DNA from 3 places in the Streptomyces sp. Ac-502 genome. Region 2 is predicted to be linked to each of the others. Evidence: riboswitches for the same ligand, from Rfam matches in the RefSeq annotation. Region 2 holds a riboswitch; each other region holds the start of a gene.

Evidence for each region. A riboswitch is a leader RNA that binds a small molecule or an ion and turns the genes downstream of it on or off. The one in region 2 is predicted to bind cobalamin.
Region 1: it holds a riboswitch for cobalamin, as region 2 does, so the genes downstream of both, ACEXOX_RS09060 (ABC transporter substrate-binding protein) here and ACEXOX_RS16180 (prenyltransferase/squalene oxidase repeat-containing protein) in region 2, are expected to answer to the same signal.
Region 3: it holds a riboswitch for cobalamin, as region 2 does, so the genes downstream of both, ACEXOX_RS09035 (hypothetical protein) here and ACEXOX_RS16180 (prenyltransferase/squalene oxidase repeat-containing protein) in region 2, are expected to answer to the same signal.

What each region holds. Positions count from the first base shown of each region.
Region 1 is NZ_JBHFFO010000001.1:2,005,791-2,013,539, forward strand. It holds gene ACEXOX_RS09050 (MFS transporter) at 1-1,151, shown strand, start outside; gene ACEXOX_RS09055 (class I SAM-dependent methyltransferase) at 1,120-1,869, shown strand; cobalamin riboswitch at 1,959-2,148, shown strand; gene ACEXOX_RS09060 (ABC transporter substrate-binding protein) at 2,258-3,226, shown strand; gene ACEXOX_RS09065 (FecCD family ABC transporter permease) at 3,223-4,323, shown strand; gene ACEXOX_RS09070 (ABC transporter ATP-binding protein) at 4,320-5,138, shown strand; gene ACEXOX_RS09075 (ferric reductase-like transmembrane domain-containing protein) at 5,265-6,254, opposite strand; gene ACEXOX_RS09080 (VOC family protein) at 6,501-6,917, opposite strand; gene ACEXOX_RS09085 (helix-turn-helix domain-containing protein) at 6,928-7,347, opposite strand.
Region 2 is NZ_JBHFFO010000001.1:3,586,854-3,594,602, forward strand. It holds gene ACEXOX_RS16170 (aldehyde dehydrogenase) at 1-1,306, opposite strand, end outside; gene ACEXOX_RS16175 (MBL fold metallo-hydrolase) at 1,573-2,691, shown strand; cobalamin riboswitch at 2,749-2,883, shown strand; partial or broken gene ACEXOX_RS16180 (prenyltransferase/squalene oxidase repeat-containing protein) at 3,090-4,419, shown strand; gene ACEXOX_RS16185 (SCO2322 family protein) at 4,419-5,138, shown strand; gene ACEXOX_RS16190 (energy-coupling factor transporter transmembrane component T) at 5,071-6,405, shown strand; gene ACEXOX_RS16195 (ABC transporter ATP-binding protein) at 6,402-7,749, shown strand, end outside.
Region 3 is NZ_JBHFFO010000001.1:1,995,898-2,003,646, reverse strand. It holds gene ACEXOX_RS09040 (cysteine synthase family protein) at 1-394, opposite strand, end outside; gene ACEXOX_RS09035 (hypothetical protein) at 391-1,287, opposite strand; cobalamin riboswitch at 1,506-1,729, opposite strand; gene ACEXOX_RS09030 (cytochrome P450) at 2,541-3,872, shown strand; gene ACEXOX_RS09025 (bacteriocin fulvocin C-related protein) at 3,970-4,902, shown strand; gene ACEXOX_RS09020 (alpha/beta fold hydrolase) at 5,049-5,477, shown strand; gene ACEXOX_RS09015 (hypothetical protein) at 5,474-5,908, shown strand; gene ACEXOX_RS09010 (hypothetical protein) at 5,960-6,403, opposite strand; gene ACEXOX_RS09005 (DUF6232 family protein) at 6,400-6,900, opposite strand; gene ACEXOX_RS09000 (hypothetical protein) at 7,178-7,573, shown strand; gene ACEXOX_RS08995 (serine hydrolase domain-containing protein) at 7,720-7,749, shown strand, end outside.

The sequences.
Region 1 (7,749 bases), 1.6 Mb from region 2:
TGGCCGTCGCGTCCCTCGTGCAGTTCTCGGGAGGAGTCCTCGGCGGTGCGCTCGCCGACCGGGTGGGGCTGCGGCGCACGATGCTCTGGGCGCTGGTGGTGCGTACGGCGGGGTTCGCGGCGTTCCTGGCGGCACTGCGGTGGCCGCCGGTGGCGGTGGCCGCGCTGATCCTGACCTGCTGCGGCGCCGCGCTGTACCTGCCGGCCAACAAGGCGTACCTGGTACACGGGGTGGCGGAGGAGCGCCGGCCCGCGTTCCTGTCCGCGGGCAACGCGGCGCTCAACGCGGGGATGGCCGTGGGCCCGCTCGTCGCGGGGCCGTTCGTGCTGTCGTCCCCCGGCCCGCTGTTCCTCGTCGTGACGGCGCTGTTCGCCGTGGTCGCCGTGGGGCATGCGCGCCTGCCGGCGGTGGGTCCGGAGAAGGACCGGCCCGGCAGCGCGCCGGTGGCGGGCCAGGGCCTGCTCACCGGCATCGCCGTCCTCCCCTTCGTCGCCAACGGCCTGGCGTTCTACCTCTACTTCCACTTCCAGCACTACCTCGCCGTGTACGCCGTGGAGCGGGCGTCCAGCGAGTTCTACAGCCTGGTGCTGCTGACCTGCTTCGTGCTGGTCATCGTCGTCCAGCCGCTCGCGTCGGGCGCCATCCGGCGGATGAGCTACCCCCTCGCCCTGGCGATCGGGTTCACGGGACTGGCCGCCGGGATGGCGGTCCTGGCGGCCGGGACGCGGACCGCCCTGCTGGCGGGCGGTGTCCTGATCACGCTCGGCGACATCGTGCTCTTCCTCAAGAACGACCTGGAGGCCCTGCGCCGCAGTCCGCGCTCGGACGCCGTGGTCTTCGGACAGCAGCGGCTCGCCGCGGGGCTGGGCGCCTGTGCCAGCGGTGTGCTGGGCGGGCAGCTCTACGGCTTCGGCGAACGCGCCGGGCACGCGGGCTGGTTCTGGCTGTTCGCCGCGGCCCAGTGCGTCCTGCTGCCGCCGCTCCTGCTGACCCTGCGGCGCGGGCGCGGGCGCGGTACGGCTCCGGCCGCTCCCGTCACCGCCGATGACCTCACCCCCGTCACCCCTCTCACCGACCCCATAGACCCCACGGACCTCACGGAAGGAAAACCGGTACCCGATGACGCACACGGGCGGATTCCAGGACGATGATTTCTGGACCGAGTTCTACGACTTCCTCTTCTCCGACGGGCGCTACGCCCAGGCCGAGGAGCTGCTCGACACCTCTCCCCTGCTGTCCTTCCCGGCCGGGGCCCGGGTGCTGGACCTGTGCTGCGGTCCGGGGGTGTTCACCGTTCCGCTCGCCCGCCGGGGCTTCGGCGTGACGGGTGTCGACCGCAGCCCGGTGATGCTGGACCGCGCCCGGAAGCGGGCCGCCGACGCCGGGGTCACCGCCCGGTACGTCCAGGCCGACATGCGGGAGTTCGTCGAGCCCGGGGCCTTCGACGTCGCCCTCAACCTGTTCACGTCGTTCGGCTATTTCGAGGACCCCGCCGACAACGCCCGTGTGCTGCGCACGATGCACGACTGCCTGGCGCCCGGCGGGACCCTGCTTCTGGACATGGCCGGAAAGGAACTGCTGGCCCGTAAGGTCACACCGCCGAAGGTGGTGCAGCGCGGTGCCGACCTGCTGGTGCAGACCGACACGGTGCTGGACGACTGGGCGCGGCTGCGCAGCGACTGGGTGCTCGTACGGGGCGACCGGGTGACGCGTACCAGCCTGGTCTGGTTCGTCTACAGCGCCGTGGAGTTGCGGCGGATGGCCGGGGAGGCCGGCTTCCAGGAGGTCGAGATCTTCGGCGGCTTCGACGGCCGCCCGTACGACCAGGACGCCGAGCGGCTGGTGCTGCGGGCGGTCCGCGCGGCGTGACCGGGGCGCCGGGCCGCACGGCGGGCCCGGCGCCCGCACATCGTAGGCGGCGCGCGGAACCGTACGCGCGCCCTTTGCCCCCGGTCCGACCGACCGTAATATCACCTGGTCATCACCGCGACGGGAGACAGGAAGCCGGTGCGAGTCCGGCGCGGTCCCGCCACTGTGACCGGGGAGTGACCCTTCATCAGGCAGATCGGGCCACCGCGCGCGGCGCGGGAAGGCCGGGGGAGCGTCGATCCGGGAGTCAGGACACTGGCCTGTCGCGGGCCCGTTCCGAGGAGCGCGGACTCCGCAGGAGGCTTTACGTGTACGACGGCACGACCCGTCCCCCTCTTTCTCCCCCACCGCCCGGCGGCGCCGGTTGCGGCGCGCCACGGCACCGGCGGTGGCCCTCGCCCTGTCCGCCGTCCTGCTGGGCGGCTGCGGCACATCGCGGGGCACCGCGGACGACGCGGGGCCCGCGGCCACCGCGGCGAAAGGTTTCCCGGTCACCATCGACAACTGCGGCATCCGTACCACCTACCGGAAGCCGCCCTCCCGGGTCCTCACCATCCACCAGCACCCCGCCGAACTGATGCTGGCGCTGGGGCTCAAGGACCGCATGATCGGCACCGCCTTCCCCGACTCGGCCGTCCTGCCGGAGCTGCGCGCGGACTACAAGGCGCTGCCGCAGCTGGCGAAGAAGGAACCGTCCTTCGAGACCGTTCTGGAAGCCGATCCGGACCTCGTCTACGGCGGGTACGCCAGCGCCTTCGCCGAGAACGAGGGCCGCTCGCGCAAGGCGTTCGCCGATGCCGGGATCAACACCTACCTCAACCGCGAGTACTGCGGGAAGAAGCAGGTGTCCATGCAGGACGCGTACGACGAGGTCCGCACCGTCGGCAGCATCTTCGGCATACGGGAACGGGCCGACGAGCTGGCCGCCGGCCTCAAGGGGCGGGTGGACCGGGCCGCCCGAGCGGTCAAGGGCGCCCCGGCCGTACCGGTCTTCGTGTACGACAGCGGCGACAAGGCGGCCTTCACCGCCGGCGGCAAGAGCCTCGGCACCGAGATCATCCAGCTCGCGGGCGGCCGCAATGTGTTCGCCGACCTGGACAAGGTCTTCGGTGACGCGTCCTGGGAGCAGGTCGTCGACCGGAAGCCCGAGGTCATCGCGATCTACGACTACGCGGGGGCCGGGAGCGTCGAGCAGAAGAAGAAGTTCCTGCTGTCGCAGCCCGCTCTCGCCGACGTGCCCGCTGTCAAGAACAAACGGTTCGTCGTCCTGCCGCTGACCGCGACCCTGGTGGGGGTGCGGCCGCCGTACGCGGTGCAGGAGCTGGCCCGCGCCCTGCACCCCGAGCGGTTCCGGTGACCGCCGCCGCCGGGACGGCGGTCGTCCGCGAGCACCGGCACGAGGCGCCGCCGCGCCGCCGGTCCTTCGCCGTCACCCTCGTCGTCCTCGGCGTGCTGCTGCTGGTCTCCGCCACGGCGGGGATGGCGATCGGGTCGGTGCACGTACCGCCCGGCGAGGTGTGGGGCATCGTGACCCACGCGCTGGGCGCCGACCTGCCGGACCCGGGGTGGTCCCGGGCGCGCGAGACCATCGTGCTGGACGTACGGGCGCCGCGGGTGGCGCTCGGCGCGGTGACGGGCGCGGGGCTCGCGGTGATCGGTACGGCCATGCAGGCGCTGGTCCGCAACCCGTTGGCGGAACCGTACCTGCTGGGCGTCTCCTCGGGTGCGTCCCTGGGCGCCGTCATGGTGATCGTCTTCGGGGTGAGCCTGTTCGGCCCGCTGTCGCTGCCGGCCGCCGCCTTCGCCGGAGCGCTGCTGACCCTGCTGCTCGTCTACACGACGGCCCGTACCGGCGGGCGCATCACCTCGGTACGGCTGGTGCTGTCGGGAGTGGCGATGGCGGCGGTGCTCACGGCGGTGATGGACGTCCTGCTGCTGACCTCCGACCGGGGCAACGAGGCCCGGGCGGTCCTCGCCTGGACCCTCGGGGGCCTCGGCGGGGTCCAGTGGGGCACGCTGTGGCTGCCGGGACTGGCGCTGCTGCTGGGCATCGCGGTCCTGCTGGTCCAGGCCCGGTCGCTGAACCTGCTGCTGGCGGGCGAGGAGGCCGCCACCACGATGGGGCTGGACGTGGCCCGGTTCCGGGCCCGGATGTTCGTCCTGCTCTCGCTCGTCACCGGCGTCCTGGTGGCCGCGGCCGGGCCGATCGGCTTCGTGGGGCTGATGCTGCCGCACGTGGTGCGGCTGTTCGTGGGCGGTGACCACCGCCGGGTGCTGCCCGCCGCCGCACTGGCCGGCGCGGTGTTCCTGATCTGGGCCGACATCGCGGCGCGTACCGTCGCCGCGCCCATGGAGATCCCCGTCGGCGTGCTGACCGCGCTGTGCGGCGGGCCGTTCTTCCTGTGGCTGATGCGCCGGGACGCCCGCCGCACCGTGCACCGAGGAGTGGCATGAACGCGACCGAACTGACCGTCGACGGCCTCACGCTCACCGCCGGGGCCCATTGTCTGGTGCACGACGTCTCCCTGACCGCCCGGCCCGGTGAGGTGATCGGCCTGGTCGGGCCCAACGGCAGCGGCAAGTCCAGCCTGCTGCGCGCCGTCTACCGGGTGCTGCGGCCCGCCGCGGGGCAGGTCCGGGTGGACGGCACGGACGCCTGGTCGCTGCCGGTACGGCGGCTGGCCCGCACGGTGGCGGCCGTGGTGCAGGAGTCGGCCGCCGACTTCGACCTGGCCGTGCGCGAGGTCGTCGCGATGGGCCGTACACCGCACAAGCGGCTGCTCGACGGCGACAGCGCCGAGGACGCCTCCCTGGTGGCGTGGGCTCTGGAGTCGGTGGACGCGGCCGGGCTGGCGGACCGGTCCTTCGACCGGCTCTCCGGCGGCGAGCGCCAGCGGGTGCTCATCGCCCGCGCCCTGGCCCAGCGGCCCTCCCTGCTGGTCCTCGACGAGCCGACCAACCACCTGGACGTACGGCACCAGCTGACGGTGCTCGGCATCCTGCGCCGGCTGCCCGCCACGGTCCTGGTGGCGCTGCACGACCTGAACCTCGCCGCGTACTACTGCGACCGCCTGTACGTCCTGTGCGAGGGGCAGGTCACGGCGTCGGGGCCGCCCGCCGAGGTGCTGACCGAGGAACTGCTGGCCGAGGTGTACGGCGTGACGGCCGAGGTCGCCGTCAGCCCGCGTACGGGGGCGCCGCAGGTGTCATTCCTGCCCGGGGAACGCGATCGGCCGGCTGTCGCGGTGCCGGGGCACTCGGGTTGCTGAGCGGCTGGGGCGGTACGGGTCGCTCCGCTTCCTGAGTGGCCGGGGCGACGCCGGGTCACTCAGGTTCTGCGCGGCCGGGGTGGTCGCGGGTCACTCCGGTGCCTGACCGGCTGTCGCGGTGCCAGGTCACTCCGGCTCCGGGCCGGCCGGGGCGGTCACGGACGGCTCGTCCGGCCGGGGCCGCCCGCCGTCGTGACCGGAGAGGACCACGGCCAGCAGTCCGACGATCACCGCGGCGGCAGCGGCGCGGCCCGCGGCCCGGGCCGTCCAGCGCAGCGGCGCGGCCTCCGCCTGCCGCACGGGCGCCCCCAGGCGCTCGGCCCGCCGCGCCGGACGCAGCAGCCGGAGCAGGAGCAGCACCGCGACGGGCAGTTGCAGCAGCCACACGACGGTACGCGGCCACTCGTCGTACCAGACGTTGGTGCCGTACAGCAGGGTGTGCCAGACGCTCAGCACGTACACGACGAGGACGAAGCGGTGCAGCCGGCGCCAGGCGGACGCGCCGATGCGGTGCCGGACGTAGAAGAGCAGCCCCAAAGGGACGGCGAGGTACAGGGCGCCCTGCCCGATGGGGATGGCCAGCTTGCCGGTACCCGAGTCGTACCAGCCCGGCACGAACGTGTCGGCGAACGCCGACCACAGGCGCGCCATCCAGGCCGTCCCGCCCGCGTCACGCACCAGTTCGGCGGCGAACATCAGCGCGTGCGCGAACATCAGCGCCATCGTCGTCAGACTGGTGGTGCGGTGCCAGCGCTCCAGCACGGTCCGGGAGACCGGCAGCCGGCCGGGCCGGGGGCCGGACAGCAGCAGCCCGAGCATGACCGTCCCCCACGACCAGAGCAGCCCCGACCAGCCGAACGCCTGGCTGAGCAGGTACATCCAGTAGGTGCGGGGGTCGTCCATGAAGGGCATGACCGAGACCGTCGCGGACGCGCCGGACCGCATCCGCAGATACAGGAACACGAACACGGCGACGGTGACCACCACCGCGGCACCGGCGTCGGGCAGGGCCGCCTTGAGGTCGGCGCGCAGCGGGACACGGCCACCGGTACGGCTGTCCCGCGTCGGCGCCGACGCCGGCGGCGTGCTGTCGCGGCCTGTTGTTTCGGGGTGCATGCGGGGCCCTTCGGACAGCTGTCGCCAACGCGTCGTACGTGCCGTACAAGTGTGGCTGGAGAGGCGGGCGTTGTTGAGGAAATATCCAGCCAGAGCAGGCGTCACCCGGTCGAGCGGCCACCTCTCCCGCCCCTGCCGCCCCTGCCGTTCTGACTCCTCCGCCGACTTGCCGTCCACGGACCGGCCGCTCCCCCTGTGCATGTACGGGGAAGCGGCCGGTCCGTCCTCAGGAGTCGAGCGCCGCGCTCACCGCTTGCGGGCCTGGTTGAAGCGCAGCATGTTGCCGGCCGGGTCGCGGAAGGCGCAGTCGCGGACGCCGTACGGCTGGTCGACCGGCTCCTGGAGCACCTCGCCACCCGCGGCGCGGATGCGCTCGAAGGTGGCGTCGCAGTCGCCGGTCGTGAAGATGACGGCCCGCAGCAGGCCCTTGGCCAGGAGTTCCGCCATGGCCTCACGGTCGGCGGGCGAGGCGTTCGGGTCCGCGAGGGGCGGTTCGAGGACGATGTCCACGTCGGGCTGCGACGGCGCACCGACGGTCACCCAGCGCATCCCCTCGAAGCTGACGTCGTTGCGCACCTCCAGGCCGAGCACATCCCGGTAGAAGGCGAGCGCCTTGTCGTGGTCGTCGACGGCGATGAAGCAGGTCGAAAGGCTGATATCCATACGGCCAACGCTACGGGCGGGGAGCGGGCGGCGCTTCTCCGTTCCTGACCGGTCTCGTGTAGATCTTGGCGTAGCAGGCGGGGATGGCGGCGCCCTCGTCGTGGCGGCGCGCCCGGTACGCGCTCGGGCTCTCGCCCACCAGCTCGGTGAACCGCGAGCTGAACGACCCCAGCGAGGTACAGCCGACCTCGAAACAGACCTCCGTCACCGACAGGTCGCCCCGCCGCAGCAGCGCCTTGGCCCGCTCGATGCGGCGCGTCATGAGGTAGCTGTACGGCGTCTCCCCGAAGGCGGCGCGGAAGCTGCGGGAGAAGTGGCCCGCGGACATGTGCGCGGTACGCGCCAGCGCGGGGACGTCGAGCGGCTTCGCGTACTCGCGGTCCATCAGGTCACGGGCCCGGCGGAGCCGGACGAGGTCCTCCAAGGTCACGGGCCCATCGTCCCACGGTGGAGGGCGGAGCGCGCTTGGGGGCAGCGGGCCGTCCAGGCACGGAAGGGCACAGCCCCGCAGAGGCGTAGCCACACGGAGTCCACAAGCCCTACAGAAAAGACATAACACCTGAACACATGTACACTTGTCGAACGAAGCCCCGCGGTTCCCCCGTCCGCGGGGCTTCGTCATATCCGCGTGCCCATATCCGCGTGCCCATATCCATGTGCCCATGGATATGGGCAGAGACGTGGCCATGGACAGTGGAAGCCGGGACGACTCGGTGCCAGCATCCCGTCATGATTCCCGCTGAAGGCCCCTTCCGTTCGGCTGCTGCCGCCCCCGAGGCGCCCGCCGCCCCAAGTCCCCCACCAGCAAAGGCGATTCCGCTGCCTTCCCCGA
Region 2 (7,749 bases):
CGGTCCGCACCCGCCGGGCGATGTCGATGCCGTGCGCGGTGTCCGCGGTCCACACCGAGCCGGAGAGCCCGTAGTCGGAGTCGTTCGCGATGCGGACCGCCTCGTCCTCGTTCTCGTACGGCAGCAGACAGATCACCGGGCCGAAGATCTCCTCCCGGGCTATGCGCATGGAGTTGGACACCTCGCCGAACAGCGTCGGCTCCACGTACCAGCCGGTCTCCTGGCCCTTCGGCCGCCCGCCGCCGGTGAGGACCTTGGCGCCCTCGCGCTGCCCGAGGGCGATGTAGTCCAGCGAACGCTGCTGCTGGCGCCGGGCAACCAGCGGGCCGATCTCGGTCGCCGGGTCCAGCGGGTCGCCCACGCGCAGCGCGGACGCGGCGGCGGCGAAGCGTTCGGCGATCTCGTCGTAGCGCTCGCGCGGCGCCAGGATGCGCGACTGCGCGATGCACGCCTGCCCGTTGACCAGGTACGCGTACGGCACGATGCCCGCCACCGCGGCGTCCAGGTCGGCGTCCGGCAGGATCACGGCGGCCGACTTGCCGCCCAGTTCCAGCGTCACCCGCGTCAGGTTGCGCGCCGCGACCTCCATGACGCGCTTGCCCGCGGCGACCGACCCGGTGAAGGCCACCTTGTCCACGTCCGGGTGCCCGACCAGGTACTCGCTCACCTCCCGGTCCGCCGCGAGGATGGACAGCACGCCCGGTGGCAGCCCGGCCTCGCTCGCGATGTCCGCCAGCAGGTAGGCGTCCAGCGGCGTCTCGGGCGACACCTTGAGGACCACCGAACAGCCGGCCAGCAGCGCGGGCGCCAGTTTGGCCGCCGCGGTGAACTGCGGCACGTTCCACGGCACCACCGCCGCCACCACACCCACCGGCTCGCGCCGCACCAGCAGCGGCCCGAGCACACCGGCCCGGCGCTCCTCGAACGGGAAGTCGCGGGCGACGGTGAGCGCCGCGTCCCACACCATCATCGCGGCCAGCGCCTGCACCAGCACGCCGGAGGTGTACGGGGTGCCGTTCTCGGCGCTGATGACCCGGGCGATCTCCTCACTCCGTACGGCGAAGGCGTCCTTGATGCGCGTGACCACCGCGATCCGCTCCGCGAGCGGGGTGTCCGCCCACACCCCGGAGTCGAAGGAGGCGCGGGCGGCGGAGACGGCCCGGTCCACGTCGGTCCGCGAGGCGTGCGGCACCCGGCCGATGACCTGCTCGGTGTGCGGCGAGACCACCTCGATGGTGCCGCCGCCGGCCGGGTCGGTGAACTCGCCGCCGATGTAGAGCTGTTCGTACTCGACGAGTGCGCTCATGGCTGCCGCCTCCTGCGGGTCGGACGGTGGGTGGTCGTGTACGGGAGCCGTGCGGAAAGTTCCTGACGCTGCATCAGGACTGATATCAGTTCTAGTTATGCTGGGCAATGCTGGGCACGGAGGCTCGGTTCGGGGGCCAGCACGGCGGCCCGGTCCAGGGCCCGGCACGGCGTCCCGGCTCGGAGGCCCGGTTCGGGTTCCGGCCCGGTGGCACGGTGGCTCGTACGGGGGCGCGGCGCGTCCGCGCGGAAGCGGAGGTGCGGCGGATGACGGCAGCGGCCCGTACGGGGGCGGCGGAGACCGGGCCCCGGGTGACCGACCACCGGGGCGGTGTGTGGTCGATCGCCGTCCCCATCCCGGACAACCCGCTCGGCCACACCCTCGTCCACCTCCTGGAGACCGGCCGCGGCCCGGTCCTCGTGGACACCGGCTGGGACGACCCGGACGCCTGGGACACCCTGACCGCCGGGATCACCGCCTGCGGCTTCGACGTCACCGACCTGCACGGGGTCCTGATCACGCACCACCACCCCGACCACCACGGCCTCTCCGCCCGCGTACGGGAGGCGTCCGGCGCGTGGATCGCCATGCACGCGGCGGACGCCGCCGTCGTACGCCGCACCCGGGAGACCGAACCCGGCCGGTGGCTGGACCACCTCATCGCCAAGCTGACCGCGGCCGGCGCGCCCGACAGCCACCTGGCGCCCCTGCGTCAGGTGCGCGCCAAGGGACCGGTACGTGATCTCCCCGGGCAGCGGGCGGCGCTGCCCGATCGCCCGATCGAACCCGGCGCCCTCCTCGACCTGCCCGGCCGCCGGCTGCGCGCCGTCTGGACACCGGGCCACACGCCCGGCCACGTGTGCCTGCACCTGGAGGAGGAGCATCCGGCCCAGCGGCCCGGCCACGGCCGGCTCTTCTCCGGCGACCACCTGCTGCCGGGCATCAGCCCGCACATCGGGCTCTACGAGGACCCGGACGACGCGACGCCCGCCGACCCCCTCGGCGACTACCTGGCCTCCCTGGAACGCGTCGCCCGGCTGGCGCCCGCGGAGGTGCTCCCCGCCCACCAGCACGCGTTCACGGACGCGGCCGGCCGGGTCCGCGAGCTGCTCGCCCACCACGAGGAGCGGCTGGCCGGGCTGCGCGCGCTGCTCGCCGTACCCCGTACGCCGTGGCAGCTCGCCGAAGCCATGGAGTGGAACCGGCCGTGGGAGCGGATCCCGTACGCGTCGCGCACCATCGCGGTCGCGGAGGCGGAGGCGCATCTGCGGCGGCTGGTGCGGCTGGGGCTGGCGGAGGCGGTGCCGGGGGCTCCGGGCGCGGTGGGAGCGTCGGGAGCAGCGGGGGCCTCGGGGCCGGAGCCGGTGACGTACCGGGCGGTGTGAGGCCTGCACCTGCCGGCCAGCCCGTACCCGGGGCTCCCCGGCCCGCCGGTTAAGGTGTGCGAGACAATTTCATCCTGTGCCCGATCGGGGGAAGCCGGTGGAAATCCGGCGCTGACCCGCAACCGTGATCCGACGCGTACGGCACCGTACGCCCGGCGAGCCGGAGCACCCGCTGGGGCACGACCAAGGCTCCCGCCACCGGAAGGCCGCGCCTCCTCGCGCGGACGGCCGGTGCGCGGCACCGTCGAGGTATGCGGAGCTGAGCCCGGTGCCACCGCGGCCGGTCACCGACCGGCGGGCGGCGGGGCGTCCGAGTGCGGCTGCGCGTCCACCGCGGCACCCATCACCGGCCCACCGCGGACCCACCGCAGCGACCTGATCCGAGAGGCACCGACCCGATGGCCACCACGGCTTCCCAGGCTTCCCTGGCTCCCAGGGCTTCCACGGCCCCCACCTTCGCCGCCCTGGCGCGCCGCGCCGCCGCGGCGCTGGCGGGGGCCGCCGTGCTGTGCGCGGCCGGTGCCCCCGTGGCGGCCGCCGACTCCCCGCGCCCGCCGCGCAGGCGTCGAAGCTGCCCGACGGGCTGTACGGCAGCAAGGACCCGCAGTTCGACGGCGTGTGGCGGCAGTCGCTCGCCCTCCTCGCGCAGCGCACCGTCGGGGTGCGTCCGTCGGTGACGGGCGTCGACTGGCTCGCCGGGCAGCAGTGCTCCGACGGCGCCTTCAGCGCCTACCGCGCCGACCCGGCCAAGGCGTGCGACGACAAGACGATGCGGGACACCAACCAGACGGCCGCCGCGGTACAGGCGCTGGCCGCGCTCGGCGGGCACGACGACGCCGTGCAGAAGGCCGTGAAGTGGCTGAAGTCCGTACAGAACGACGACGGCGGCTGGCCCTCGATGGGCGGCTCGCCCAGTGACGCCAACTCCACCTCCGTGGTGATCGGCGCGCTCAAGGCGGCGGGGCAGAAGCCGGAGTCCGTGCGGAAGGGCGGCAAGTCCCCGTACGACGCGCTGGTCACCTTCCAGCTCGGCTGCGACGCGAAGGAGGGGAGCGCGGCGCGTTCGCCTTCCAGCCCAAGGACGGCAAGCTGGCCCCGAACGCGGACGCCACGGCCGCCGCCGTGCTCGGCGGGCTGGGCGACGGCTTCGTCGTCGACCCGGCGGGCAAGGACGTCAACGCGCCGGTCAAGCCCCTGAAGTGCGACGGTGGCGCGGCGGACCAGGACGCGAAGCGCGACCCGAAGCAGGCCGCCGAGGGCGGCGCCGCCTACCTGGCCGCGGTGCTCGGCGCCAATGGCCGGCACCTGAAGTCCGCGATGCCCGGTGCCGAGGACCAGCCCGACGTCGGCAACACCGCCGACGCCGTGGTGGCCCTCGCCGCCGGCTCGCACGGCGACGCCGCGCAGGCGCCGCTGAAGTGGCTGGAGAAGAACTCCGCGAACTGGGCCAAGGAGGCCGGCCCGGCCGCGTACGCGCAGCTGGTGCTCGCCGCGCACGCCGCGGGCGCCGACCCGCGCTCCTTCGGCGGCGCCGACCTGGTCGCACAGCTGAACGCCACCGGCCCCAAGCCGGCCGGCAGCTCCGCGCCGTCCGCCGCGCCGGAGAAGGACGCGCAGGACCAGGACGAGCAGAACTCCGGCGTGTGGTGGATCTTCGGCATCGTGTTCGTGGCGAGCATCGGCGCCGGGTTCCTGCTCAGCGGCCGCCGGAAGAAGAGCGACGTCTGATGCGCCCGCCGCGGTCCCGCTCCGCCCGCCTCCTCGGCGCCCTGGCCCTGGCCGGTACGGTCACGGGCCTGGGCACGGCGCCCGCCCAGGCGCAGGAGTACCGCTACTGGTCCTTCTGGGACGGGCCCGCCGCCGGCGCCCCGGCCTCCGGGGACGGCGGCTGGTCGTACGCGACCGAGGGGCCGGCCACCAGCCGCCCCCGGGACGGCGCCGTGGCGGGCTTCCGTTTCACCGTCGGCGCCGACTCGGCGGCGGTCGGCAAGCCGCGGCGCGCCGCGGACTTCGCCGCGATCTGCGGGAAGACGCCCGCGCAGGACGGCACCAAGCGCGTCGGCCTGGTCCTCGACTTCGGTACGAAGGCGGAGGCGGCGGCCGGGGAGAACCCGCCGCCGATCCGTACGGAGTGCGCGCGGCTGCCGGAGGACGGGACGGTCGGTGACGCGCTGGCGGCCGTCGCCAAGCCGCTGCGGTACGACGCGAGCGCGCTGCTGTGCGCGATCGCCGGGTATCCGAAGGCGGGGTGCGCGGACAAGGCTTCCGGCTCCGGTTCCGCTTCCGGTGCGCCGGACCCGGGTGCTTCCGAGGGCGCTTCCGCCTCCGGCGAGCAGGCGGCGGACGACGATTCGGGCGGCCCCTCCGCCGGACTGATCAGTGGCATCGCCGTCGTGGTCGTCCTGGGCGCGGCGGCCGGGTGGCAGGCCCGCCGCCGTCGCGGATGAGCGCCCGCGTCGCCGCCGCCCCCGCGCCACCCGCTCCACCGCGTTGCACGCGGGCGCCTGGTGGCTGTGGGCGCTCGGCCTGGCCACCGCGGCGTCCCGGACGACCAACCCGCTGCTGCTGGGCCTGCTGATCGGCGTGGCCGGGTACGTCGTCGCGGCGCGCCGCACGGACGCGCCGTGGGCCCGCTCGTACGGCGCGTTCCTGAAGCTCGGCCTGCTGGTGATCGGCATCCGGCTGGTCTTCGCGTTCTTCCTGGGCTCGCCCATCCCCGGTACGCACACCCTGGTCACGCTGCCGGAAGTGCCGCTGCCCGAGTGGGCGCGCGGGGTGCGCGTCGGCGGCCGGGTCACCGCGGAGGGCATGCTCTTCGCCTTCTACGACGGGCTGAAGCTGGGCACCCTGCTGATCTGCGTCGGCGCCGCGAACGCGCTCGCCAGCCCGGCCCGCCTGCTGAAGTCCCTGCCGGGGGCGCTGTACGAGGCGGGCGTCGCGGTCGTCGTCGCGATGTCCTTCGCGCCCCACCTCGTCGCCGACGTCCAGCGGCTGCGCGCGGCGCGTCGGCTGCGCGGCCGCCCGGACCGGGGCGTCAAGGCACTGCTCCAGGTCGGGCTGCCGGTCCTGGAGGGCGCGCTGGAGCGTTCGGTGTCGCTGGCGGCGGCGATGGACGCGCGCGGTTACGGCCGTACGGCGCAGGTACCGCCCGCCGTACGGCACACCACCACCGCACTCACCCTCGGCGGCCTGCTCGGGGTCTGCGCCGGTACGTACGGGCTGCTGGCCGACACCGGAGCCGCGTACGGCCTGCCGGTGCTGCTCGCCGGACTCGTCGCGGCCCTCGGCGGGCTGTGGCTGGGCGGCCGCCGGTCCGTGCGCAGCCGCTACCGGCCCGACCGGTGGGGCCTGCGCGCCTGGCTGGTGTCGGGCTCCGGCATCGCGGTGGCCGCCCTGATGATCTGGGCGAACTCCTACGACCCGGCCGCCCTGCACCCGCCCGCCGTCCCGCTCACCGCTCCCGTCCTGCCGCTGTGGCCGGCGGCCGGTGTGCTGGTGGGGTTGCTTCCGGCGTTCGTCGCACCGCTGCCGATGCGGGCGGCGGGGGCGGGGGCCGGGTCCGGGTCCGGGGCGGGGGCCGCCGCGGAGCCGGGGGCGGTACCGGGGCCGGGGGCCGCACCGGGACCCGTGCCGGGAGAACCGGGCTCCGGGCGGGCACGAGTAAGGAAGTCTCCGGCGCCGGGCGCGCCGCACACGAAGGAGTCCCCTCAGTGATCCGCTTCGACCAGGTGTCGGTCACCTACGGGGACGCGGCGGAGCCCGCCGTCCAGGGCGTCGACCTGACCGTGCCCGAAGGTGAACTGTGCCTGCTCGTCGGCCCGTCCGGCGTCGGCAAGTCCACCGTGCTGAACGCCGTCTGCGGCCTCGTGCCGCACTTCACCGGCGGCACCCTGCGCGGCCGCGTCACCGTGGCCGGCCGGGACACCCGTACCCACAAGCCGCGCGAACTGGCCGACGTCGTCGGCACCGTCGGCCAGGACCCGCTCGCCCACTTCGTCACCGACACCGTCGAGGACGAACTCGCGTACGGCATGGAGTCACTGGGCCTGGCCCCGGACGTCATGCGGCGCCGCGTCGAGGAGACCCTGGACCTCCTCGGCCTCGCCGACCTGCGCGACCGCGCCATCACCACACTCTCCGGCGGCCAGCAGCAGCGCGTCGCCATCGGTTCCGTCCTCACCACCCACCCCAAGGTGCTGGTCCTGGACGAACCGACCTCCGCCCTGGACCCGGCCGCCGCCGAGGAGGTGCTCGCCGTGCTGCAACGCCTGGTGCACGACCTCGGCACGACGGTCCTGCTGGCCGAACACCGGCTGGAGCGCGTCGTCCAGTACGCGGACCAGGTCATCCTGCTGCCTGCGCCCGGCTCGCCCCCGGTCGTCGGCGCGCCCGCCGACATCATGGCCGTCTCCCCCGTCCACCCGCCGGTGGTGGCCCTGGGCCGGCTCGCCCACTGGTCACCGCTGCCGCTGTCGGTACGCGACGCCCGCCGCAAGGCGTCGTCGCTGCGCGAGCGGCTGGCGGGGGTGGAGCCGGCGGGAAGCGGGGCGACGGAGCCGCATGCCGGTCCCGGGGCGCCCGGTGCCGGTGCCGGCCCTGGTACCGGCCTTGGTACCGGTGCCGACGCCGGTGCCGACGCCGGCCCGGAGGACGGGGGCTCCGCCCGTAAGCGCTTCGGGCGGTGGCGCCGCCGCGAGGACCGCCACCGGGCCGGGGTGACACCCGGGTCAGAGCCCGTGCGCGCCCCGGAGGGCTCCGGCAGCCCCCTCGCCGCCGAGACCGTCGGGCTCTCCGTACGGCGCGGCCGGATCGACGCCCTGCACCGCGTCGGCCTGACCGTCCGCGCCGGCGAGACGATCGCCCTCATGGGCCGCAACGGCGCAGGCAAGTCCACCCTGCTCAGCACCCTCGTCGGGATGCACGAGCCGACCGCCGGCTCGGTACGCGTCGGCGGGGCGACCCCGCACCGCACCGGCCCGCGCACGCTGCTGCGGCACGTCGGCCTCGTACCGCAGGAGCCGCGCGACCTCCTGTACGCGGACACCGTCGCCGCCGAGT
Region 3 (7,749 bases), 1.6 Mb from region 2:
AGTGCACGTCGGGCCGTTCGGCGAGGATCTCCCGTACCCGCCGTACCCGCATCTCCTGGTCGAGCTTGAGGTTCTGCGACGGTCTGACCTGCTCGACCGTCGCGCCGAGTATCTCCAGTTGGGCGAGGGTGGTGGCGTCCACGGTGGTCGAGCCCACGATGTGGCAGCGCAGTCCGTAGCGGTGGCAGGCCAGCGCCAGGGCGTAGGCGTAGATGCCGCTGGAGCTGTCGATCAGGGTCTGTCCGGTTCGGATGGTGCCCTGGTCGAGCAGGTGGCGGACGGCCGCCAGCGCGGAGTAGATCTTCATCGACTCGAACCGCAGCAGCACCATGCCGTCCGTGAGCCGGACGAGGTCCGGGATCTTGAGGGCGTCGGCTATGTGGGGATGTGTCACGCGTAGCCTCCTTGGGCGAAAGAGCACTGGTGACCGAGCGAACGGAAGAAGGCGGACAGCTCGCCCTTCAGGGACGGCGCCGGCCGGCAGCTGAAGAGGTAACCCACCAGCGATCCGGTGTGGGCGACGAAGACGCCGTCCGCGCCGAACTCCTCGCGGTGGGCCAGCACGGTTTCGAAGGTGTCCTTGGGCAGCACCTCCTGGGAGAGCACACTGCTGAAGGTCGCGGCCCGGGCCACGGCCGCCGGGTCGCCCGAGGCGAAGCCCTTCAGGAGGTCGGTCAGACACCGCTCGTACTCCGTGGCACAGCGCCGGTAGTGCCGCCGCAGCACCGGCGTGACCGCGGCGGTGTCCACCGTGCCCGGCTCCATGACGAAGGCGGTGTGGAAACCGACGCCGGTGCCCAGCCGCCGTACGACCCGGTGCCGTCCGCTCAGATAGAGCGCGAACTCGTCGAGGAACACGCTGTCGGCCCGCTCTATCGCCGCCAGGACGCGAAGGACGGCCCCGGTGTCGTACGGCAGCGAGAAGATCCGGAACAGGCAGCGCACGGTCGCCACGATGTCCGCCGTCGAACTGGCCATGCCCACTCCGACGTGCAGGTCCGAGTGGGTGCTCCAGCGGCCCGGCGGCAGCGTCAGGCCGAAGTGCTCCAGGAAGAGCCGCGCGGCCGTCGCCGCCTTCGCGCCGAGGGGCGGTTCGCCGGGCGGTGCGTCGCCGGAGCCGGCGCCCGGCGCGAAGTACACCCAGGAGTGGCGGTCCACGGGGAACGAGACGATGGCGATGTCCGCGTCGCCGCCGGGACGCAGCGGGCCCTGGAACAGCTCGCCCAGCGTGCCCTGGCAGACGCCGGAGACCCAACGCGCCGGGTCGCCGCCGGGGGTGGTCAGCATCGCGCACCGTACAACGGCCGTGCCGGACCGGGCCGTCGGCCGCCCCGGAGACTTTCCCTACGGTATTCCTCGGTCACGAACACGCCCTCTCTCGCCGCACCCGGTCCGAGGATTTCGACCGGTGAGTGAGAGGGCGGCCGCGCCGGTACGCGCGTGGCTCCGCCTGCACCGCCGACCCAGCCCTCGAGGTCACCGTGGACAACGCGTACGTCCGTCCTCGCTCGCACGCGCGCAGTGGCAGGTATCCGGACTCATGGGCACGTCGGCCGGGCCTTCCGGCAACAGCTACCGGCCACCGTTTCCCGCACCCTTCGTCCGGGTCCGGTGCTGTATCGGTGGCTTTCGCTCCCACTCACCGCTGCGGGACAGTCCCGGACTTCCACCGGGTTCCTCTTACGACGCCCCACGGAGAGTGGCGCGAACCGACTGCGCACATCAGCGTAGAGGCGTTCCCGCCACCGCAACAGGGAGGCCCGGGTGGTTGTCCGGATTGGTGCCGCTGACAGGCGCGGGCGGTGTGCAGTACGGGGCCGCGGCCCGCGGGAGCCTGTCACCAGGGATCCTGCCGTGCAGCACACCGCCCGTGCCCCGGTTCGAACATGCCGGACGGGGCGGGCTCGTCACGGCCCTGCGACAGATCCACTCGCCAGGCCCGGTGGCCGGTTTGAGCCTCCGCGCCGTCGGCCGGAGGTGCCGCTGGGAGCCCTGGGGCCGATGTGGCCCGCCAACGGGCTCCTTCCCCTCACCGCCAGCCGGCTCGTCCGGCACCCAGGAGGAACGAGTACACACGAGCAGGAGCGCGGAGCCCTCGGACGTCCGGAAGTCGCTGAGCAGCAAGCGGCGGCTCGCCTTCGGACTGTGCGGCGGCGTGGCCGCCCTCGCGGTGACGGCGACAGCGGTGGCCGCCACCGGCGGGGCCGGCACGGAACGGCACACCTCGCCGCAGCCCGGGAAGGCCGCGCAGGCCCTGAAGGTGATGAGCCTGAACACATGGAGGCGAGCTGGAAGACCCAGACCGAGGCCATGGCGAAGTGGACCGGCTCCTCACCGGCCATCGTGGCGGGGGACATCAACAACGTTCGGCGGCGGCCCGGACCGGCCCTCCGACCACCTGACCGTCGTGACCACCTTCCGCCTCTGATCGGCCACCGGCGCCTCCCCGCCGCCCCGAACGGACGATGATGGAGGCTCACTCCCGCCGTGCGGGCCACTCCGCGCGGCGGGGCCGGGCTGTCAGTCAGGAGGCGTTGGCCATGCGGATCCCTGGACCCGAGCCCCGGCCGGACGGCGGGGTGGGGGCGGTCGCCGCGGCGGGCGGGCTGCACACCTATCAGCTGCGGCTGCACGCCGAGTACGGGCCCGTCGTACGGTTCCAGCTGCCGGGCGCCGAGACGGCCGTGTCGGTCGCCGACCCCGTACTGCTGGAAGCCACGGCCCACATCGACAAACGTCCGGAGCGGCTGTTCGAGTTCCTGGCTCCGCTGTGCGAGGCGGGGAACTTGCAGGTGCTGCCGGCCGAGGAGCACATCCCCTGGCGCCGCGTGCTGCTGTCGGTGCTGGCCGGACGCCCCTCCCACGAGCGGCACTTCGCACGGTTCACCGCACTCGCGGCCGGACTCGCGGACCACTGGGGCGAGCGGGCAGGCCACGGGCCCGTCGCCTTGCAGAAGGACCTCACCGCGCTGTCGCTGCGGATGATCTGCGCTTACGCGCTGGAAGGCGAGGCCGCGGACCCGGACGGCGTCGTCGCCGCCTTCGAGGAGGTGCTCACCGAGTACCTGGGACGGCTCTACCAGGTGCCGGTACCGGGCACGGAAGAGGAACGTGCCGAGCGGGCGGCCCGGGCCCTCGCCTACCTGCGCGCCACAGTGGACCGGGTCGTCGCGGCGCACCGCTCCGGAGGCCGCGCGGACCGCAGCGATCTCATCGGGGCGCTCGTCGAGGCCGGTGAGCGGCCCGCGCGCATCCGCGACACCGTCATGGTGACGCTGCTCGCCGCCCACCACACCACCGGGGTCGCGGTCTCCTGGACCCTGCACCTCCTGGGCCGCCACCCCGAGGCGGCCGAACGGGTCGCCGCCGAACTGGACCGCGTACTCGGTGACCGCGCGGTGCCCGAGTACGCCGACCTGCGGCACCTCACCTACCTGGACATGGTTCTGAAGGAAGCGATGCGGCTCTACCCGCCCGGCCCGTACGGCGCGCGGGAGACGACCGAGCCGCTCGTCCTGGGCGCCTACGAACTCCCGGCGGGGACCACGGTCTTCTACCCGTTCTGGGCCGTGCACATGAACCCCGACCACTGGCCCGAGCCCGAGAAGTTCGTCCCCGAACGGTTCACCCCGCAGGAGGTGGCCGGGCGGCCGAGGCTGGCCTACGTCCCGTTCGGCATCGGACCGCGCAGTTGCGAGGGCGCCGGTCTCGCCATGGTCGAGGCCGAACTGGTCCTGGCCGTCCTGCTCAAACGCTTCCGCTTCCGGCCCGAGCCCGGGCACCGGGTGACACCGGTCGAACGCTTCGTGCTGTGGGCGCGTGACGACATCCGGATGCTCCTGACACCGCGGGACACCGCGCCGCATGCCTGAACCCGATACCTGAATCCTGCGCGTGCTGCCGGGGCTGGTGTGCGGGGAAGCCGGGTATGCATCGGGCGGCAGTGCCGGTGCGAGCAGGGGAGTGGCCATGACGGAGTGGTTATTGGCGTTCGACGCGGGCTGTGGCACGTGCAGCGAGGTGGCCGGGGAGATCGGCGGCCTGGTGGACGACCGGCTGACGATGGTGGGGCTCGGGGACGCACCCGTACGCGCCCTGCGGCGCCAGGCGCTGGGCGACGACCCGCCGTTCGTCCCCACGCTGCTGGCCGTGGAGGGTGACCGGGTACGGGCGTGGACGGGCCCGGCGCTGTCGGTACGGCTGTGCCGCCTGCTGGGGCCGGTCGGCTCCCTGCGGGTGGTGCGGGCCCTGAACCGGACCGACGTGCTCGTGCACGGCGACCGGCGCAGGCTGCTCAAGGCCGTGCCGGGCCTGGCGCTGGGCGCGTTCCTCGTCTCCGGCGGTCTCGCCGCCCCGGCCATGGCCTCGCCCGGGCGCCGGATGACGGCTGCCGGCGCCGAGGAATGGGCCGCCGGGCTCGAACGGCTCCCCACCGGCTACCGCGAAGTGACCGCGCTGCCGATGCCGCAGCGCAGGGCCGTGTACGCCCGTATCCCGGACCGCGCGAAGGCCGGCCTGTGGCTGGAGCACGTACAGCGGTACCGGGCGGCACACCCCGAGCTGTCCGGGCCGCGGACGGCGATGCTGGAGAAGGTTGCCGCGGCGGTCCCGGCCCTCTTCGCCGGGACCGGCACCTGGTCGGCGGCGGACGCCGAACGGCTGCGGGAAGAGTCGGTGGCGGTCCTGGGCCCCGACGTGTCGTTCGCCGCGCTCGGGGTGCTCGGCCCGGCCGAGTCGTCCGCCCCCGCCGCCTCCGAGGGCTCCCGCCTGCTGATGAACTGCGACTGCCACAAGGGGGCCAGCGGTTGCAGCTCCTGCGGCAACTCCGTGCCCTGCACCCCGCAGGCATCGGGCTGCGGGTGGCTGTGGCAGCAGAACTGCGACGGAGTGTGCGGGGGCTGAGGAAGCGCCGTACGGGCAGCCGTCCGCGCCCGTGAGGTGGCCTCCGGAAGCGGGCGCGGACGCGCGAACGTAGGGTGGGCGCGACAGGCGGCTCCTGGCCGGCCTGCCCCGCGCGTGCAGGCGCCCCGCGTACCGGGAGGTCCGCCATGCCACAGTCCCGCGACGCCGGCGTACCGACGTTCGTCCTGGTCCACGGCGGCAACGGCTCGTCCGCAGACTGGGCGGGAGTCGTACGGGAGCTGGCCCTGCGTGGCCACCGGGCCCTCGCCGTGGACCTCCCCGGCCACGGCCCGGAGGCGTTCTTCCCGCAGTGCTACCAGGCCCCGCAGGATCTGGACGCGTTGCGCACCGTACCGTCCCCGCTGGGGGCGATCACCCTGGACGACTACACCGATCGTGTGGTGGACGTGGTGCGCCGCGTTCACCCGTACGGCCCGGTCGTGCTGGTCGGTACGAGCCAGGGCGGCGTCACCCTCAACCGGGTCGGCAACGCGGTGCCCGAGCTGCTGGCGCGCCTGGTCTACGTCTCGGCCTTCTGCTGCGTGACGCTCCCTCCGCCGTCGACTACGTCATGAAGACGCCGGAGGGACAGGAGAGCCTGTTGTCGGAGATGCCGGCCGTGGAGACGCCGGAGGAGCTGGGCGTCATGCGGGTCAACTGGCGCACCGCCGACCGGCGGGCCCAGGCGGCGGTACGCGCGGCGTACGCGGCGAGCTACCCGGAGGCCGCGTTCCTCGCCCTGCTGAACTCCTACGAGCCGGACGAGACCGCCGCCATCGGCCGGTCCGACGCCCGCTGCGACGCCGGGACATGGGGCAGCGTGCCGCGGACCTACGTACGTTTCAGCGCGGACCGCGCCATTCCGCCGGCCCTCCAGGACCGCATGATCGCCGAGGCCGACGCGCTCGCCCCGCACCACCCCTTCGACGTCGTCACCCTGGATGCGCCGCACGTCGGTCCACAGGATCCGGGCGAACTGGCGACGGTGCTCACGAACCTGCTCTGACGCGCACCGGCGCACCTGGTGGGCCCCCGGCGCGGCACGTCCGCAACGTCCTCAGAACGCACCACCGAGGCGCTCGATCAGCACCCGCGCCGTCTCGTCACCGCCCGCGGCGGCCCCGGCCGCTACCGCTCCGGCGGCGATCGGGGCCAGGTACCCCTTGAGCGCCGCCACCGCGCGCCGTACCGCGCCGCGGTCCGGACGGTCCCGGCCGGCCTCGTCTAGGATGGCCGCTTCGATGGCCGCGGCATCGTCCAGGACCTCTTCCGCGACGGCCAGGGAACGCAACTGGCGCAGAGTGTCGGCGACGGCTTCGATCAGGGCCTCGAATTCCGGGGCGACCTTCCGCCCGTCCGTACGGGCGGAGTTCTCCGAGCCGTCACCCCAGGCCAGTGACGACCCCACGACATTGCCGTACGTCACCGGTCCCTGCACCTTGCCCGTATTGCCGTTGCCAGTCTGGAATATCTTGTCGCCGAAGTGCGGGGATTCACTCATCGGGTCACCTTGCCCGTGTTCTGATTGCCGAACTGCTTGATGGTGTCACCGACATGGAAGTTCTCCACCTGGAATTGGAACTCCGCCTGCGGATTGTCGATCGCATCCGTGATCGCGTGCGATATCTGGGCCACCAGATTCTTGTCGGGACTCGTCAGTACGGCGTACGGCGCGCCCGCCGTCTCGATGTTGAGCCGGTGCAGCCCGCTCCGCGTCGCTGCCATGATCAGCCGTACGAGGACGGAGACGACCAGCACGGCCACGCCGGCGAGCACGGGCGGGGCGACGAGCTCGACGAGAGCGACGCGCCCGCCGCTGCTGAACAGCAGTACGGCCATGAACGCGGCGCACGCGGCGAAGCCCCAGGGCCCCACGCGCTTGAGGATCAGCCAAAGCCTGGGCTTCAGCTTGACCGTCGTCACACAGGCGATGTTGTGCAACGGGTACGCCGCGGCGCCGACCCACAGGACCCGTCGGCTGACCTGGACATTGATCACTTCGCGTTTGTAGAACACGTTTCCCCCGAGGTGGCGCGCTGCCTGAAAAGCCACGGCCGGACCAGCATTGCCGAAAGGCCGCCGGGTGAACAGTGGTTACGCGAGAACCGGCGATCGAATGCTGTGCGTGAACGTTTCCTCAGAGATTCGGTCCCGGGCTTCCAGTGATTCGAGGCAAGCAACCCCGCGCGCCGGAAAGCCCGCACGGCGAACACCGCCGACGGCACACCGCCGCGCCGGGGAACTGCACGAGGCCGACCGTCAACTGGACCGGACGGTGGCGATCGGCCGTGCGGCCTGCCTGCCCGACGAGGCGGTGGCGGACTGGGCCGTGCCCGCGCGGTTGGCGAACTTCTTGGCGGCCGGCGACGCCGTACGGGCACGGGAGCTGCTGCCCAGGGCCGTACAGGCTGCCTTCGCGCACCGGGACGTCGCGCAGGCGGCGCAGCAACTGGTCAAGTTGCTGCTGGCGGAGGGAGACACGACGGGCGCGGCCACCGCGCTCGGCACCAGCCGGGCCGTCCGGGGCGCCTTCGGCGAGGGCGACCCCGAGCTGCGCGAACTCGCCGCCGAACTCGTGCGGCGGCTCGGCCGCGCGGCGTACGGCCTGGGCGCCGCCACGCCGCGGCAGGAGGCGCTCGACCGCCTGCGGTCGGTGACCGACAGCGGCTGACAGCCCCTGACAGCCGCCCGGACGCGCTGTCAGCGGACGGCCAGAGCCCTGTCATCGCCGGGCGGCACCGTCTTCCCCGTACCGAGAAGCGGGCGGACAGCCGGGCCCCAGGAGGGGACCGCGGCGCCCGCGGAGAAGGAACCGACATGACGCACTCCGTGAACATCCGGCGCGAG